DNA from 2 places in the Paenibacillus sp. 7516 genome. Region 1 is predicted to be linked to the other one. Evidence: riboswitches for the same ligand, from Rfam matches in the RefSeq annotation. Region 1 holds a riboswitch; the other holds the start of a gene.
What was found. Region 1 has a riboswitch for glycine ahead of sdaAB (L-serine ammonia-lyase, iron-sulfur-dependent subunit beta). Riboswitches for the same ligand answer to the same signal wherever they lie in the genome.

Region 1 (8,684 bases):
CTCCAAGTATAAAAGCGGTTTTCCCATTCTCATCCACTCTGTACACTGAAGATTTGGGATACTTGGCATGTAACTGCTTCATGCGATCGTCGATCTTGGCAGGCGCTGCCTGACCCAGCTTCTTCGATTCATTGGACCAGAGATTGCTTATGTGCGTAACGTCACCGTAAGGAGCGGCGTTGCTCTTGCTCACGTTATTAACGACCACGACATAAATGACAGAAGTGATCGGAAGAACAACGGGGACGAACAAAACCGCACACAGGATCAGAAGCATATAACGGGACATCAGCGAGCGGCCGAATCGGAGCTTTCGTTTTTCGTTCTTCTTTCCTGCGCTCTGTTCTGCCCGATTCTCTTGCTTTCTGAACCGCCTGATCATGGTTTCTTCACACGGTATCCAACCCCGCGAACGGTTTGAATGACCGACGGATTGGCCGGATCCCGTTCAAGCTTCTCGCGCAGATGGCGAATATGTACCATTAAAGTCTTATCCCCATCCAGATAAGGCTCGTTCCAGACAGCCTCATAAATCTGTTCTTTCGTACGGATCATGCCCATATGCCTGAGCAGGTACGCGAAGATGTGAAATTGTTTGCCTGATAAAATGATCTCCTCCCCCGTCTCCTCATTGACGATCCGATTGTCCTTCTCATAGATGGACAGGTGATCCAGCTTCAGGGCAGCATCGGACGAAACGGTAGTTCCTGCCTTGCGCAGCTGTACTTCAATGCGTGCAGCGAGCTCATCGGGGTGAAACGGCTTAGTTACATAATCATCGGCAAAATCAAGCCCATGCAGCTTGTCATCAATGGATGTTCTGGCCGAGAGCATGACGATGGGCACGGAAGGATGTTCCTTTTTCAGCCGCTGTCCTACCGTAAATCCATCCAGCCCAGGCAGCATGACATCCAAAATAATCAGTGAGCAGCCCCCAGCAGCTTCGGCTGCCCCCTCACCGCTTCCCAGCCATATGACCTCATAACCTCGTTCCTCCAGGTCAGCCCTGACCCATGTCGCGATTTCCGTATCGTCCTCAATGTATAGCAGTTTTGTTTTCATGCGTAGATTCGTTTCCTTTCTGTACCCTTTGGGTTAATTATATATCTGAACATATTGGAGTAAGCTGTATGTATGAACGAAGCACCATCTAAAGGGATTACATCGTTACTTTCATTAGTATTATACCTTAATCTTCAGCTACAGAAATGCCATGCCTGATGTCCATGATGTACATATGAAGTGAATAGACGGGAGGAATTTTAACATGCTGCTGGAAGCCATCTATCATCAACCCAAACGGAACTGGGCATATGCCTACGATAAGGATACTGTTCGCCTGCGCCTGCGTGCCAAAAAGAATGATCTCACCGAGGTATACGCCATGACTGGCGACAAATACGCATGGGAAAATACCAAAAAGCAAATCTCTTTAACCAAATTCACCTCAGACTCTATGTTCGACTACTATGAAGGGGAAATAAAGCCTCCGTACCATCGTCTGAAATACTCCTTTTTGCTCAAAAGTGGGGACGAGCAGATCTGGATGTCCGAAACGGGTTTCCAGGAAGACGAACCAGACGATACGGGGCAGATGTTTCAGTTCCCCTATATTCACCAGGGTGCGGTCTTTACGCCGCCTGAGTGGGTCAAGGATGCGGTTTTCTATCAGATCTTCCCTGAGCGATTTGCCAATGGCAATCCGGAACTGAATCCGGAGAATGTTGAACCATGGGGCGGCGAGCCTACACCATCCAACTTCTTTGGAGGTGACCTCCAGGGTGTGATGGATCATCTGGACTACCTCAGTGAGCTAGGCATTAATGCCATTTATTTTACCCCCATCTTCGAAGCAACTACGAATCATAAATATGATACCGAGGATTACCTCCAGGTAGATCGGCATTTTGGTGATGCAGACACCGTGAAACGCTTGGTCAAGCTGTGTCATGAACGCGGTATCCGGGTGCTTCTCGATGCGGTATTCAATCATTCCGGGAAGACGTTTGCCCCATTTGTGGACGTACAGGAGAACGGGGAGAAGTCCAAATACAAGGATTGGTTCCATTTTCATGAATTCCCTCTGGATGTGAAGGATGGCATCCCTACGTATGAGACCTTTGGATTCGAGCCTCACATGCCGAAGCTGAACACGGAAAATCCAGAGGTGAAGGACTATCTGCTGAAGGTAGCCGAGTATTGGATCAAGGAAGTGGGCATGGACGGCTGGCGGCTGGACGTTGCAGACGAAGTGGATGATGCATTCTGGCGCGATTTCCGCCGGGTGGTCAAGGCTGCGAATCCAGAGGCGTATATTCTCGGAGAAATCTGGAATGAATCCTCGGCCTGGCTGCAAGGCGATCAGTTCGACGCTGCCATGAACTATCCGTTTACCGATGCCGTGAATGGTTTCTTTGTCAAAAATAAAATGAATGCCGAGACGTTCGCGAATTCCATCGGACGGCAGCTGTCACGTTATCCGCTGCAAGCCAGCGAAGTGGCGTTCAACCTGCTGGACAGCCATGATACGCCAAGACTGCTGACGCTGTGTGAAGGCGATCAGCGCAAGATGAAACTGGCCGCATTGTTCCAGTTCACTTATCTGGGCACGCCGTGTATCTATTACGGAGACGAGATTGGGCTGGATGGCGACCAAGATCCGGGCTGCCGGAAATGCATGGAGTGGGACGAGGCGAAGCAGGACCGTGAGTTGTTCACCTTTTATCAGCAGCTCATCGCTCTTCGCCATGCCCATCCCGCTCTCCGTGCAGAAGGTCACGTCCGATTCCTGCAAGCCCGTCCTGAGGGCAGCCAGCTTGTTCTCGAACGCCAAAGTGAGGATGAACGCATTCTCGTTCTGTTCAATCGTTCGGAGGAAACGGCGATCATTGAATTCGAGGCGGGTGCGGGCGAATGGACCGAATTGTTGGACGGTAACCACCGCACGGCCAGGGACGGCGATGTTCTCGCTGTTGAACTACCTGCATACGGTTATGCCGTGTTAAGTACGGATATCGGTCAGGAATAAACTTAATATTTATTTTTCATCCTCGTAGATTACATGAGCTTTCTCCTGTAAAGCCCGGAGTTAGGCTGAAGCGTTTTTCTCTTTAAATAAAAAAAGCGTCCTGCATGACCTGTAAAGGTCAGCGGACGCTTTTCTCCGTTTTGTCCCGTATAATAAATTCTATCCTATCGGCTTTGTTCTACGCCTGCTCTTTCGAGTCATCCTTCGTGTTCTGTGGTTCGGACTCTGCTTCAGGTTCCGCACGCTTCGCTTTGGGTTTCGCCAGCTTCTCCATCATTTTCCGGCCTGTTGGCGTCTGGGCCAACCCGCCCTGCGCTGTCTCGCGGTGCCTGCTCGGCATCGCACTTCCCACTTCCAGCATGACGTCAATGACTTCGTCCGATGGAATGGCACTTCTTACCCCGGCCAGCGCCATATCGGCCGCAGCCAGTGCCGTTACCGCACCGAGTCCGTTGCGGACGATGCATGGAATTTCAACAAGCCCTGCAACCGGATCGCAGATGAGGCCCAGTGTATTTTTTAACGCGAGACCTACGGCATGAACAACCTGCTCCGGCGTCCCTCCGCGCAGCTCCACCATTGCACCGGCAGCCATGCCGATCGCCGAACCGACTTCTGCCTGACAGCCACCCTCTGCACCTGAAATAAACGAGTTATTGGCAATAACATATCCGATTGCACCTGCACAGAATAAGCCGTTCACCAGATGCTCATCACTCCATCCGAATCGCTCCTGGGAGCTGATGAATACACCAGGGATAATCCCGCATGAACCAGCCGTCGGTGTAGCCACAATCCGGCCCATCGATGCGTTGACTTCAGATACACACAGGGCATAAGCCATTGCCAGTGCGGAAGCGTCACCCGAGCAGGTTTCGCCCTGGCGAATATATTGGGCCATCTTTTTGCCGTCTCCGCCAGTCAAGCCACTGCGCGAAGTGGTGTCCTCCGTCAGTCCTTTCTGTACAGCCTCTTTCATCACCTGATAATATTCCGACATCTGCCGCACAACGTCTGCTTCCGGCGTATTCGTCTCCTGAACCTGCTCCTCGATCATTAGCCGCGCAATGGTTTTGGATTCAGCCGTACAGATCGTATTCAGCTCATGCAAGTGCTTAAACCGCATCCGAATCAACCCCTCTCTTCAAATCAATGACGCGAATATCCAGCACATGATCCAGTGAACGCAAGCGTTCCAACATCTCGGCACTTGGTGCTCCGTCCATTTCCATCGCTGTTAGCGCTTCGCCATCCCGGGCTTTCCGGTCTACCTGCATATACCCGATGTTAACCCCTGAGGAGCTGATCGTAGACGTCACGGAAGCAAGCACCCCTGCCTTGTCCGCATGACGCAGAACGAGTGTGGGGAATTCCCCGCTGATCTGTACCCGGAAATCATTAAGCGCATGCACCGACACACTGCCGCCGCCAATCGAAGCACCAACGAGTGAACATTGACGCTCACCATGCCACAACTCAATTTTGACCGTATTCGGATGCGGAGCAGGCAGTCCACTTGTATAGAACTCAACCTTCATACCCGCTTGTTCGGCATACGCCTCGGCGTCTGGTATACGTGGATCATCCGTGACATAGTCAAGCAAACCACCAATTAACGCCAGATCCGTACCGTGACCTTGATACGTATCGGCAAATGAGCCGTACAGTGTCAGCCTGGCACGTTCAGGCGTACACCCCAGCCACTGCCTTGCAATTCTCCCCAGTCTCGCTGCCCCAGCTGTATGTGAACTTGAAGGGCCCGTCATCGACGGACCAATAATTGAAAAAACATCTTTAAATCGCATCCTGCACCCCTCCATATCGTCATATCCATCCAGACATGCACCATAATGTTCCTTAATTACTGAATGATGACATCAAAAAAGGACAGTAGAAGGCCTTAGGCCCTCTCTCTGTCCTCGTTACCTGAGAGTTTCATGATCAGAGGCCGCCCCAAGGGGTACCCTACTCATCATATACCCCTTGGGTGGCGCATTCGCGCACTCTCCAGAGTTGCGTCCAACGATGGTACTTTTACCTGAGAGATTAACCACCTGCGCCGGGTGCGCAGCGGCTTGCTCCTTCGGTGCCTGGCAGCCTACTGAAACCAATGGCCTGCCCAGGTCTCTCCCGCTCGTTCTCATCCGCTGTATCGTATATATTCGCTTGAACACATATCAAACGTTGTCCTTATGAGATTGATCATTCATATAACAGATTAATATGCAACACACGTAATGTCAACAAAAGTAACGCATCATTATCATCTTGGTAAAATTCCTCTAATATTATATGCAGCTTTCCACAGAATCGTTCAGTTTTCAATAGGCTATAGACTAGCTGTGGAGAGATTTTGATTTTGATGATGAGCTGTGATCCTTATAATATGACTGTCTTGAAGGAAGCCAGCTCGTAAGCCATAACAGGAGGGAACCCAGCATCAGAACTGCCGAAACGACCGTATATACGGTTCGAAGAGAGATCATTTCGGCAACTACACCCATGACCAAAATCGAAATGACCTGCAATGCACTCAGCATGAGTCCAAGTACGCTGCTCATTCGCCCCATCAAGTCTACCGGTATATTATTCTGATAAAAGGTGACCAGTCCCGTGTTTGCCGGCGCCGAACACAACCCAAGCAGAATAAAGGCGAATGCGGCAAGCTCGAACGAAAACGAACGAGCGAACAGGAAATAGCCAAGCGCAACTAAGAGCACGCCCCCGCCCATCATGTGACGTATGGACAAGTGTTTGGCGAACAACCACACCAGCAGAGAACCCGCCATGTATCCAGCTCCAGTAACACTCATCAACGCACCATACTGTGACTCAGACAGGTTCATGACTTGACGGATAAACACCACTTCCTGTGCATCCAGCGACATACCAATAACAAGAATAATCTGGAATAAGGCATAGATACCTACCACATATCCTGCTTGGCGACTGAATTGCATTACGGCCCGCCAATCCTGGGCGATCAGGCGAGGGGTCAGCCTTGTCCTACCGCCGCTCTGCTCTCCAGTGCCCAGCCTTGGCAGAAACATCAGGACGAGCACCGACACAACAAAGGAAGCTGCATTGGCATAGATCGCCGCTACAGGAGACAGATAGATTAACATGACTCCGGCTATGGCCGGACCGGTAATAAAAGCACCTGAGCTGATCATCGCCTGCAGGGAATTGAATCGCTTGCGCCGCTCTGCAGGAACCAGACGGGTGATGTACACCTGCGAAGAAGGTACGAATATGGATGACGACATGCTGACAAGAAACATGATGCCGTACATCATCCATAGACTGGGCATCAGCGGAAGCAATGCCACGAGCACAGCTCTCACCACATCCGCCCCAATCATCAGCTGCCGCTGGTCGTAGCGGTCAATCAGACTGCCTGACCAGAACTTGGTGCATACCGAGGCAATCGGCGAGATAATCCACAAGCCTGCGACTGCCGCCGGGGACTGTGTCATGTTAAGCACCATCAAATTAATGGCCACAATGTAGATAAAATCCCCCAGATTGGATATGCCTACTCCGCCCAGCAGCAAGCCGGCATGTTTCCATCCACCTGACTCGGCGCCCTTCCCTTTCCCCTGATCACGATCATTACTCATCCATTATATCCCTCCCGGATTCATTCCTTAAATCATTCAATGCACTGATTTAAAACCCAATAATTGTATTATCTCCTATTTGATCCTTTTTCGCAGTAAAAAAATGGACAATGCCTGCGTCGATCATCATGTTGTGCAAGACTTCCCGTACAAAAAAGACTGCCCTTAATCTGGCAGTCTCAAGTCGTTTTAATCTAAGATGCTTTCTATATCATTTTTGGGCCAAATCCGAAGCCTGCCGAAACCATTCTTTTACGGCATTAGCCTGGCCATATTCCAGGAATATGGCTTTGAAGCCGCTCCGATTTACCATCAGCCTCGCCCGAACGGATAACAAGGACTTGCTTCGCTGTCTTCGGGTAGCAACTGTATCTACTGTGACCACATGAGGCCGGCGCATCAGCGCTGTTCTGCGGGAGATGGCCCGGTGGCGAATGGTTAGCAGCTTGCCCTGAATACTCAGCCCTTCATCCTTGAAGCACCCGTATCCCCAAACGGCACATAAGGGAATAAGGAGAAATAGAAATGCACCCATCGGGCCCAGAAACACCGTCCCCGCTGTTCCCAGCAGGGCTGCACCAAGCAGTTTCCAGCGCAAGAATAACCAGCGAGCTCGGTCCGGGGGTCTGTTAGCGGGTGGCTGCATGACGAATTGCGGTACAATTCGGGCAAGCAGCTCATTGACATCGCGGAGCGGCAGCAGCGGATGAAGCATCATTTTTTTCTCCATCTCTGAAGTCAAAACAAAAATCTCCACCTCGGCATAACCAAACGGCTGTCGCAGCAGTCCCTCCCTGATCTCCACCGCCTGGACCTTCCCTGGTGAGAACACATGCTTCTTTCGGTCGAGCAATCCGGAAACAATCGTAATATTACCGCCTTCCTGCTCGACCGTGAATCCGGCATACTTTATCGTGAACAGGACAGCAGACAAGATCCAGGCCAGCAAAAACATGACAGGAACTAGTCCGAGCCACCAGATCGCTGGCAGCTGTCCAGCCCGCTCAACCAAGCTGCTGTAGAAATGCGCAGGGAGCAGGTCATCTGCGAAGGAATAAACCCCAGTTCCGAATACGACGACGAGCGGCAGATTCATCGTGGTCAGCGCTCCGGCAAACAGTCTTCCGGCTGACAGCCGAAGCAAAACCTCCCGTTCTGGCTGCATAAGCGGAGCGGATGCCTGGATGTGCTTCTCCTTTTGCTCAGGAGATTCCCCCTCTTCATCTGAGTTAAGATCTTCAGCATGTTCAGCTGAGAGAGGTGCTTCCGCTTTCTTCACAGCCTCATTCCGCTTCTGATATAACCATTGCTCTATCCGCTCGGCCTCCGCAACTGCGAGAGCGGGCAATACACCATCGGCCTCTTTGCTGCCGCCCGGCGTCTCAATCTTGAGCTGTGCCAGCCGGAGCAAGCGCTGAATCAAAGGCTGCTGTGTCTGGATGGAGTGAATACGGCTGAAATAGATCGATTTCTCCTCCCGGACAAAGATGCCCTGACGCAGCATAATCCGATCATCCTGAAGCGTGTAGCTGAATTTACGCCATTTAAACCACCCATACAGAATAAACGGAAGCGTAAATAGAACAATGGCAGCAGCATAACCATACCAGGGAAATTTGCTCCAGTTCACGCCTTTGATGATGAGTAGAACGAGGATGGGAATGATGGACTTCATTACGCTAAAAAAGGGAAATAACATGTACAGCTTATGTAGATGCTTTGGTTCATTCATCGGGATCTTCCACCTTCGCCAGATGTCCGATACTGCGCTTCAATTGCTCTGCTTCCTCTCTTTCCAGTCCTGCGATATGGAGTGTGGCTGCGGCAGTAACGATGCTGACCTTGGCAAGTCCATACTTTCGCAGCAGCGGACCGCTCTCCAGTTCCACCTGCTGTACACGCGTCATCGGCACAATCGTATCCGTATGCCATAACCAGCCGGAATGGATCTCCACTTCATCCTCAGCCACCCGAAAACTAAAGTGTCGGTGCCGCAAGCCGGGCAGAATCCATGTGTACCAGACCAGTGAAATAAT
Region 2 (8,684 bases), on a different contig from region 1:
TATTTGGCATAACCATGCCGCTTAGGAATCGGCCAAAACGCTGAACACCTACCCGGAGACCGCCTTTGGAATTGGACGTTTGGTCCAAGTTACTCATTGTATTATCCTCCTCGGATCAAGTAGTTATCATTTATGAAAGGGGTATCATTTCTCCCCTGCTGTTATCCTAAGCCAGATTGGTCTCCGGTTCAACGAAATGAAAGCGTACTTTCGTCATGATCATTGATGACAACATTGTGTTTATGTAATCGTTTTTATGGTGATGAGAGGGTTCTAACCATTGATATACTTGGCTTTTTTCGTATGTGCCTTATATCATTTACGGTGTTGAATTCTATAATATAGCTTGTGCGATTCAGCCTTATTCCATCCTGTTTAAGTGCCTCAAATGGCAACAAGCCTGTCCTTGAGAACACAAAAAGCCTGCATGAGCACCAAGGCTCACACAGGCTCTGAAGACGTGCACGAACGTCCATATTATGAAAAAAACCATAGAATAATAAAGGTTATTTAGTGCAAACAGATTTTACTCTTCGGTGTGCTTACGGTATGCGTCAGCATTCATCAGTTTAGACAACGCTGCTGTCAGATCACCTTCAACACGAATCTCGATCATCCAGCCTTCTTCGTAAGGCGAACTGTTGACGAGTTCAGGTGCATCCTGCAGCGCTTCATTCACGGCAATAATGGAACCACTTACCGGAGAAAACAAATCCGAAACCGTCTTCACGGATTCAATCGTACCAATGCTGTCTTCCGCTTTTACATCTGATTCAAGGTCAGGCAATTCAACAAACACAATGTCCCCCAGCTGATGCTGCGCGAACTCGGTAATGCCAATCCGTACAGTATCCTCCCCTACGGTTTGCACCCACTCATGCTCTTCACTGTACAGGAAATCACTTTTCAATTCGCTCATCGATATCCGCCTCGCTTTTCATTAATGAGTGCATGCGTCCTTCGGCCAACCCTTTTTCCCAGAACATAGCGTAAGATATTTTTGATTGAAATGTCAAGATACCTCACAAATTATTTGATTTTTGATGATTAGAGCCTGTAACGCAAACACCCTCACTCTACATATAATGGGTAATATTAGAATAGTAAGCGTACTCTTTTTATATACACGAACAATATATCTAGATCGCTAAATATCATTCGGTTTTTTATTGATTTCTGTGATATCGTTCTTGACATCGAGAGTGGATTCACGTTTTAATGAGAGAGTAAATGTTAATCGTTGTGTGCATCACCCGCGGATGAATGTAAAGGGAGAGATTACCCGTGACGTCCAACTCTTGGATGCATGCGGTAACGCCGAAGGAGTAAACCACCCGACAAGCGGGAGGTGAATCTCTCAGGCAAAAGGACTTTTACGGGACGCAACTCTGGAGAGCATCTATTCGCCCGGTATGGGCGTTTTGATCACCCAAGGGGAAACCTGCTGCAACCTATTGGCGGGGTAACTCTCAGGTACCAAGGACAGAGCCTAAGAATACAGCGTGCTTCTGGCATGCCGGTTCTTTGGCCTGTCCTTTTCCTTTTTCCCAAAAAAACGAAACTCAGGATCGAGCCGACGCTGTCATCAGCAGCCTTAACCATACTTATCCAAGAAAAGAATGCATCATTCATGTTATACACTCGGCCCGGTAGCGGCCATAACGAGGTGATTTGATGTCCGATTTGCTTAGAACTCCACTCTATCCACTTTATCAGCAATATGAAGGTGTACGGTGCATCGATTTTGGAGGCTGGGAGCTTCCGGTGCAATTCAGCGGGATTCAGAAGGAACATGAAGCGGTGCGGGAACGGGCTGGACTGTTCGATGTATCCCACATGGGTGAATTCACGGTGCAGGGTGAACAGGCCGAAGCATTTTTGCAGAAACTGACGACTAACGACGTGACCACACTGGTTCCCGGCCAGGCACAATACACGTTAATGTGTTACCCGGACGGTGGCGTAGTGGACGATCTGCTCGTATACAAGCTGGAAGATCAGCATTATATGCTTGTTGTGAATGCCTCCAATATCGATAAGGATTGGGCATGGCTGCAAGAGCATATGGTTCCTGGAGTGAGCATGACGAATGACTCCGTGGAAACAGGTCTCCTGGCCCTGCAGGGTCCGCTTGCTGCAGACATCATCGGAAAGGTTACAGATACCGACGTATCCATAATCGAGCCTTTTCGTTTTGTACAGAACGCTGAGGTCTGTGGTGTAAAACTGCTGCTGTCCCGCACCGGTTATACCGGAGAAGACGGCTTCGAGCTATACGTACAGGCAGATCAGGCCGCTGCGGTCTGGAACGGATTGATGGAGGCTGGCGCTGATCAGGGACTGGTACCGGCTGGACTTGGTGCACGGGATACACTTCGATTTGAAGCGAAGCTGCCCCTCTACGGACAGGAACTGTCGCCGACCATTTCACCACTGGAAGCTGGCGTTGGCATGTTTGTGAAGCTGAATGCCGGACCTTTTATCGGACACGAAGCGCTATTGCAGCAAAAGAATGATGGACCTGCCCGCAAGCTGGTCGGCATTGAAGTACTGGAACGCGGGATTCCACGTCCCCACTATCCCATTTACGCCGAAGGCGTGCAGATCGGGGAAGTAACAACCGGTACACAGTCCCCTACGCTGAAGCGCAATCTGGGGCTCGCCCTGATTAACAGCCAATATGCTGCACTCGGCACCCCGCTCGAGATTGAGATTCGTGGCAAAAAGCTGAAAGCCGAAGTTGTGAAGACCCCTTTTCATAAACGGACACGTACGTCAAAGACACCTACCCAAGGAGCTGAGCAAGCATGAGCAAGCACCGCTATATTCCCATGACTGAACAGGATCAGAGCGCCATGCTCGCGACCATCGGTGTGGACACGATTGAAGATCTGTTCCAGGACATTCCGCAGGCGATTCGTTATCAAGGCGAGCTGCCTGTCTCCTCCAAACTGGATGAATACGCACTGACGCGTCATATGTCCAAGCAAGCCGGCGCGAATGCCAATTTTGAGACACACGCCAGTTTCCTGGGCGCAGGCATATACGATCATCACATCCCTTCCGTTATTAATCATGTCATTTCCCGTTCCGAGTTCTATACCGCCTATACGCCATATCAGCCCGAAATCAGTCAGGGCGAGCTCCAGGCGATCTTCGAATTCCAATCGTATATCTGTGAACTGACTGGCATGGCTGTAGCCAATGCGAGCATGTATGATGGCGCGACCGCATTTGCAGAAGCAGGGAATCTGGCCGCAGCGGCAACTCGCCGCAAACAGCTGATCGTCTCCCGTACGGTTCATCCCGAAGCCCGTCAGGTATTGAAGGCTTATGCCCACGGTCTGAATTTGGAGATTGTCGAGATTGGTTATCAGAACGGGGTGACCGACTGGGATGCCCTTCAAGCCGCCGTATCGGATGATACCGCAGCCGTCATGATCCAGAGCCCGAACTTCTTCGGTGCCGTGGAAAATGTAAAACAGGCTGCAGACTTCGCGCATGCGCACAAGAGTCTGCTCGTGGTCAGCGCAAACCCGCTGGCGCTTGGTATGCTCGAAGCTCCAGGCAAGCTGGGTGCCGACATCGTTGTCGGTGATGCACAGCCCCTTGGCATCTCCGCTTCGCTCGGTGGTCCGACATGTGGATATTTCGCTGTATCCCAGGCGCATATGCGCCGGATTCCCGGCCGGATCGTTGGCCAAACAACGGATCGCAACGGCAAACGCGGTTTTGTACTGACGCTCCAAGCGCGTGAACAGCATATCCGCCGCGAAAAGGCGACATCCAATATTTGTTCCAATCAGGCACTGCTTGCCCTAAGCGCTTCGGTGTATATGTCTACTATGGGAAGACAGGGCATGATTGATGTGGCTGATCTGAATTTGCAAAAGAGTCATTATGCTCTTCAAGCATTGACAGCAATTCCTGGGGTCAGCCTGACCTTTAATGCACCCACATTCAATGAGTTTGTCATCCAGCTGCCCGAAGGGACAGACGTTAATGCCCTTCAGTTGAAGCTGCTGGATGCCGGTTTCATCGGTGGATATGAACTTGGTCGGGATTACCCGGAGCTTGCCGGACATATGCTGGTCGCTGTTACGGAACGGCGCAGTAAGGAAGAGATTGACGAATTCGTACGTGTATTGGAGGGATCGCTGTGACTCAGGAAATGACAACCATCCAAGGACAGCCGGAAACGGCAGCTCCTTCCCAAGCCGAAACCAGCACGCAACAAATGACACAGGCAGCATCGCCTGCTCCAGAGCAGTCGCTGATCTTTGAATTGAGCAGCCCGGGGCGTGTCGCTTATTCCCTGCCTGAATGTGATGTTCCGCGTCAAGATCCCGCGAGCTTGATTCCCCGGGAAATGCTGCGTTCGGAAGCAGCTGCACTGCCTGAGGTATTTGAAGTGGATGTCATCCGTCACTATACTGCCCTTTCTCGCCGGAACTTCGGGGTAGATAACGGATTCTATCCACTTGGCTCTTGTACAATGAAGTACAATCCGAAGATTAACGAAGATGTAGCTCGCTACAATGGATTTGCCAAGATCCATCCATATCAGCCTGAATCCAGTATTCAAGGTGCACTTGAACTTCTGTATACGTTGCAAAACGACCTTGCAGGTCTGACTGGCATGGACGCGGTGACCCTGCAACCAGCTGCTGGTGCACATGGTGAATGGACCGGACTCATGATGATTCGTGCCTATCACGAAGGTCGTGGTGAACAGCGGACCAAAGTCATTGTCCCGGATTCTTCACACGGCACCAACCCGGCAAGTGCAACCGTGGCTGGCTTCGAGACGGTAACCATTCCATCCCGGGCGGACGGTCTGGTCGATCTGGATGCACTGCGTGCAGCCGTAGGTTCCGATACTGCAGCCTTGATGCTGACCAACCCAAACACCCTGGGATTGTTTGAAAAGGACATTCAGGAGATTGCCTCCATCGTGCATCAAGCCGGTGGGCTTCTCTATTATGACGGAGCCAACTCCAATGCCATTATGGGTATCACCCGTCCTGGGGACATGGGCTTCGATGTCGTGCATCTGAACTTGCACAAAACGATGAGTACTCCGCACGGCGGAGGTGGTCCTGGTGCGGGACCCGTCGGCGTAAAAAATCGTCTGATTCCGTTCCTTCCGAAACCGATGGTGATTAAGAACGATCAGGGACAATACGCCCTGGATCGGGAAGGAGATCAATCGATTGGTCGGGTCAAAGCGTATTACGGCAACTTCGGTATCTTAGTACGCGCCTATGCCTACATTCGTACGTATGGACCTGAAGGCTTGCGCCGGGTATCCGAATGTGCCGTACTCAATGCAAACTATATGATGGCACGTCTTGCACCTTATTACGAAATTCCATACCCAGGCGTATGTAAACATGAATTTGTCATGTCTGGCCGGGGCCTGAAGCAATATGGTGTAAGAACATTGGATGTAGCCAAACGACTGCTTGATTTCGGGTATCATCCGCCAACCGTCTACTTCCCGCTCAACGTAGAGGAATGTATCATGATTGAACCAACAGAAACAGAGAGCAAAGAAACGCTGGATGGTTTTATCGATACGATGATTCGCATTGCCAAGGAAGCTGAAGAGACACCGGAACTGGTACTCAATGCACCCTATGGCACGCCGGTTACCCGTCTGGATGAGACCACAGCAGCACGTAAACCCGTATTGAACTGCGCGTGCAGTTGATACCCAGCCATTCAACTAAACGGCTCCAGCTGATGTTTTAACGTCAGCTGAAGCCGTTTTTTATTTGCAGATGATCCCTGCCTTCTACGCGCCAACGCTCTCTTTCTCATTCCATATGATCCTAAACTAGCCCGCAAAAAAAGCCGGCATCCGCTGTTCGCAGATACCGGCAATATCGCTGCATTCCTGCAGCCCATTTTATCGGAAAAAGAAAAGACCTTAAAATCCGAAGGAAAACCCTCGCAAAATTACGCTTTGATGCTTTGAACCAATTCAACCACTTGCTCAGCAGTTTGCATGTCCAGAGCTTTGGCAGCCAGTTCCTGCATGTCCGCACGGGACAGCTTGGTGATCTGGCTACGAGCTGGCAGGATGGATGTTGCGCTCATGCTGAACTCATCCAGTCCGAGACCAAGCAGCAATGGAATTGCTGTTTCGTCTCCCGCCATCTCTCCACACATACCAACCCATTTACCTTCGCGATGTGCTGCATCGATGACCATTTTCACCAGACGCAGAATAGCAGGGTTGTATGGTTGATACAGATAGGATACGCGCTCGTTCATACGGTCAGCAGCCATGGTGTATTGAATCAGATCATTCGTTCCGATACTGAAGAAATCAACCTCTTTGGCAAATTGATCCGCAAGAACCGCAGTCGAAGGAATTTCGACCATGATACCCAGTTGGATGCTGTCGGAAACAGCAATTCCTTCAGCTACCAGCTTTTCCTTCTCTTCGAGCAGGACCGCTTTCGCTTCACGGAATTCACCCAGTGTTGCGATCATTGGGAACATAACACGCAGGTTGCCATGTACGCTTGCACGCAGCAATGCACGCAATTGTGTACGGAAGATATCCAGACGGTCCAGACACAGACGAACTGCACGGAAACCAAGGAATGGATTCATTTCTTTTGGCAGATCCAAATATGGAAGCTCTTTGTCTCCACCGATATCGAGCGTACGAACAACGACTGGTTTGCCTTCCATTTTTTCAAGTACAGCTTTGTAAGCATTGTACTGAATATCCTCGGAAGGAAGTTTGTCTCTTCCCATGTACAAGAACTCGGTACGGTACAGGCCTACAGCCTCTCCACCGTTCTCCAGAACACCGGTTACGTCATTCGGCGTACCAATGTTAGCTGCCAGTTCCACATGAACGTTATCCACCGTTACGGTTGGTTCGTCACGAAGTTTTCTCCACTCGGCACGTTGTGCATCATATTGTTCCTGTTTGGAACGATACTCCGCAATTACCTCATCTGTTGGGTTAACCAGCACATGACCGTCCAAGCCATCAACGATAATCATATCGCCTTGTTTAGCTTGTGCCAGAATGTCTTTGGTTCCTACAACAGCCGGGATTTCAAGAGAACGAGCCATAATTGCAGAGTGGGAAGTACGTCCGCCAATGTTAGTTGCAAAACCTTTAACATATTGACGGTTCAATTGAGCTGTATCGGAAGGCGTCAGATCCTCCGCCAGCACAATCACTTCTTCGCTGATCTCAGCCGGACTCATGAAGTCGATACCAAGCAAGTGATTCAGCACACGTTTGGTTACGTCACGCATATCTGCAGCACGTTCCTGCAGGTAAGCACTCTTCATGTTTTCGAACATGGAGATAAATTGCGATGCCGTTTCGTTGAGTGCAAATTCTGCATTCACTTTTTCATCAGCAATTTTTGCTTTTACCGGATCAATCAGTTCCGGGTCATTCAGAATGAGCAAATGGGAAGCAAAGATTTCAGCTTTCTTCTCGCCAAGCTCTTGTAAAGTACGCTCTTTGATCGCCTCAAGCTCAGACTGGGACTTGCCCAGTGCTGAGTCGAGTTTTGCGATCTCTGCGTCAACGTCGTTGATTTGGCGTTTTTCTACAGAGTAATCAGGATGCTCCAAGATAAACGCCTTGGCGATAGCAATACCCGCCGAAGCCGCGATCCCGGAAACATTAAGCATTAATTTCGCCCAGCCCTTCGTTAACCATAACGTCAGTCAGAGCTTGAAGAGCTTCAGCTTCGCCTTCGCCTTCAACGATGATGCTGATGGTGTCGCCTTGTTCCAGACCGAGGGACAGAACGCCCAGGATGGATTTCAGTGTTACTTTTTTACCGTTAGCTTCTGCAAAGGATTCTGCACCTTTGAATTTGTTAGCTGTATTAACCAAGGCTGTCGCCGGACGTGCGTGGATACCATCTTCGTCTGTAATTCTGAATGTTTGTTGCATTACAATCATCTCACTTTCAAGTAGTTTATTTTAGGCATTGCATATATTTACACTTGCTTGCCATAGTCGGAACACTTCTTATTTTATCTCAATGATTGGCTGATCGCCAATTTTCAGTACTCCACTCTTCTTCAGGGTTACCGTGGAGCCTTCAGGCAAGTTGGTGAAAATCACTGGCGAGATGATGGATGGAGCGTTAGCTTTCACATAATCCAAATCCACTTCCATAATCGGTTGACCGGCCGATACCAGATCACCTTCCTGCACAAGCACGTTGAAACCTTGACCTTTCAATTTCACCGTGTTGACACCTATATGAACCAGTACTTCCTTGCCGCCGTCAGACATGATGCCGACAGCATGTTTGCTAGGGAATACGTTAAACACTTTACCGTACACAGGCGAAGTAATCTTGCCATCATGCGGCAGCACAGCGAAACCGTCACCTGTCATTTTCTCGGCGAAGACCGGATCAGGTACGTTAGTGATATCCATCAATTCACCGTTAACCGGCATGACGATATCTTCGGCAATAATGCGTTCGCCTTCTGCTCCCGCTGCCTTCTCCTCTTCAGGAGCAGGTTTAACATCAGCAGCTGGTGCTGGTGCCGGGGTGCGTCCTGCAATGATGTCCTGCATTTGGGACTTGATTGTATCTGAACGTGTACCGAAAATGGCCTGTACATTATTACCCACTTCAAGCACGCCAGATGCACCTAATTGTTTCAAACGATCTTTATTT

Region 2: another riboswitch for glycine. It lies ahead of gcvT (glycine cleavage system aminomethyltransferase GcvT); the one in region 1 lies ahead of sdaAB (L-serine ammonia-lyase, iron-sulfur-dependent subunit beta).

Annotation. Positions count from the first base shown of each region.
Region 1 is NZ_NPBI01000029.1:30,989-39,672, reverse strand. It holds gene CHI14_RS23285 (HAMP domain-containing sensor histidine kinase) at 1-382, opposite strand, end outside; gene CHI14_RS23280 (response regulator transcription factor) at 379-1,062, opposite strand; gene CHI14_RS23275 (alpha-glycosidase) at 1,268-3,028, shown strand; gene sdaAA (L-serine ammonia-lyase, iron-sulfur-dependent, subunit alpha) at 3,207-4,154, opposite strand; gene sdaAB (L-serine ammonia-lyase, iron-sulfur-dependent subunit beta) at 4,144-4,833, opposite strand; glycine riboswitch at 4,940-5,041, opposite strand; glycine riboswitch at 5,046-5,171, opposite strand; gene CHI14_RS23260 (MFS transporter) at 5,365-6,648, opposite strand; gene CHI14_RS23255 (PH domain-containing protein) at 6,860-8,380, opposite strand; gene CHI14_RS23250 (PH domain-containing protein) at 8,373-8,684, opposite strand, start outside.
Region 2 is NZ_NPBI01000020.1:57,323-66,006, reverse strand. It holds gene CHI14_RS16240 (PTS mannitol transporter subunit IIBC) at 1-97, opposite strand, end outside; gene gcvH (glycine cleavage system protein GcvH) at 527-919, opposite strand; glycine riboswitch at 1,260-1,383, shown strand; glycine riboswitch at 1,387-1,488, shown strand; gene gcvT (glycine cleavage system aminomethyltransferase GcvT) at 1,675-2,811, shown strand; gene gcvPA (aminomethyl-transferring glycine dehydrogenase subunit GcvPA) at 2,808-4,163, shown strand; gene gcvPB (aminomethyl-transferring glycine dehydrogenase subunit GcvPB) at 4,238-5,713, shown strand; gene ptsP (phosphoenolpyruvate--protein phosphotransferase) at 5,962-7,674, opposite strand; gene CHI14_RS16210 (HPr family phosphocarrier protein) at 7,667-7,942, opposite strand; gene ptsG (glucose-specific PTS transporter subunit IIBC) at 8,021-8,684, opposite strand, start outside.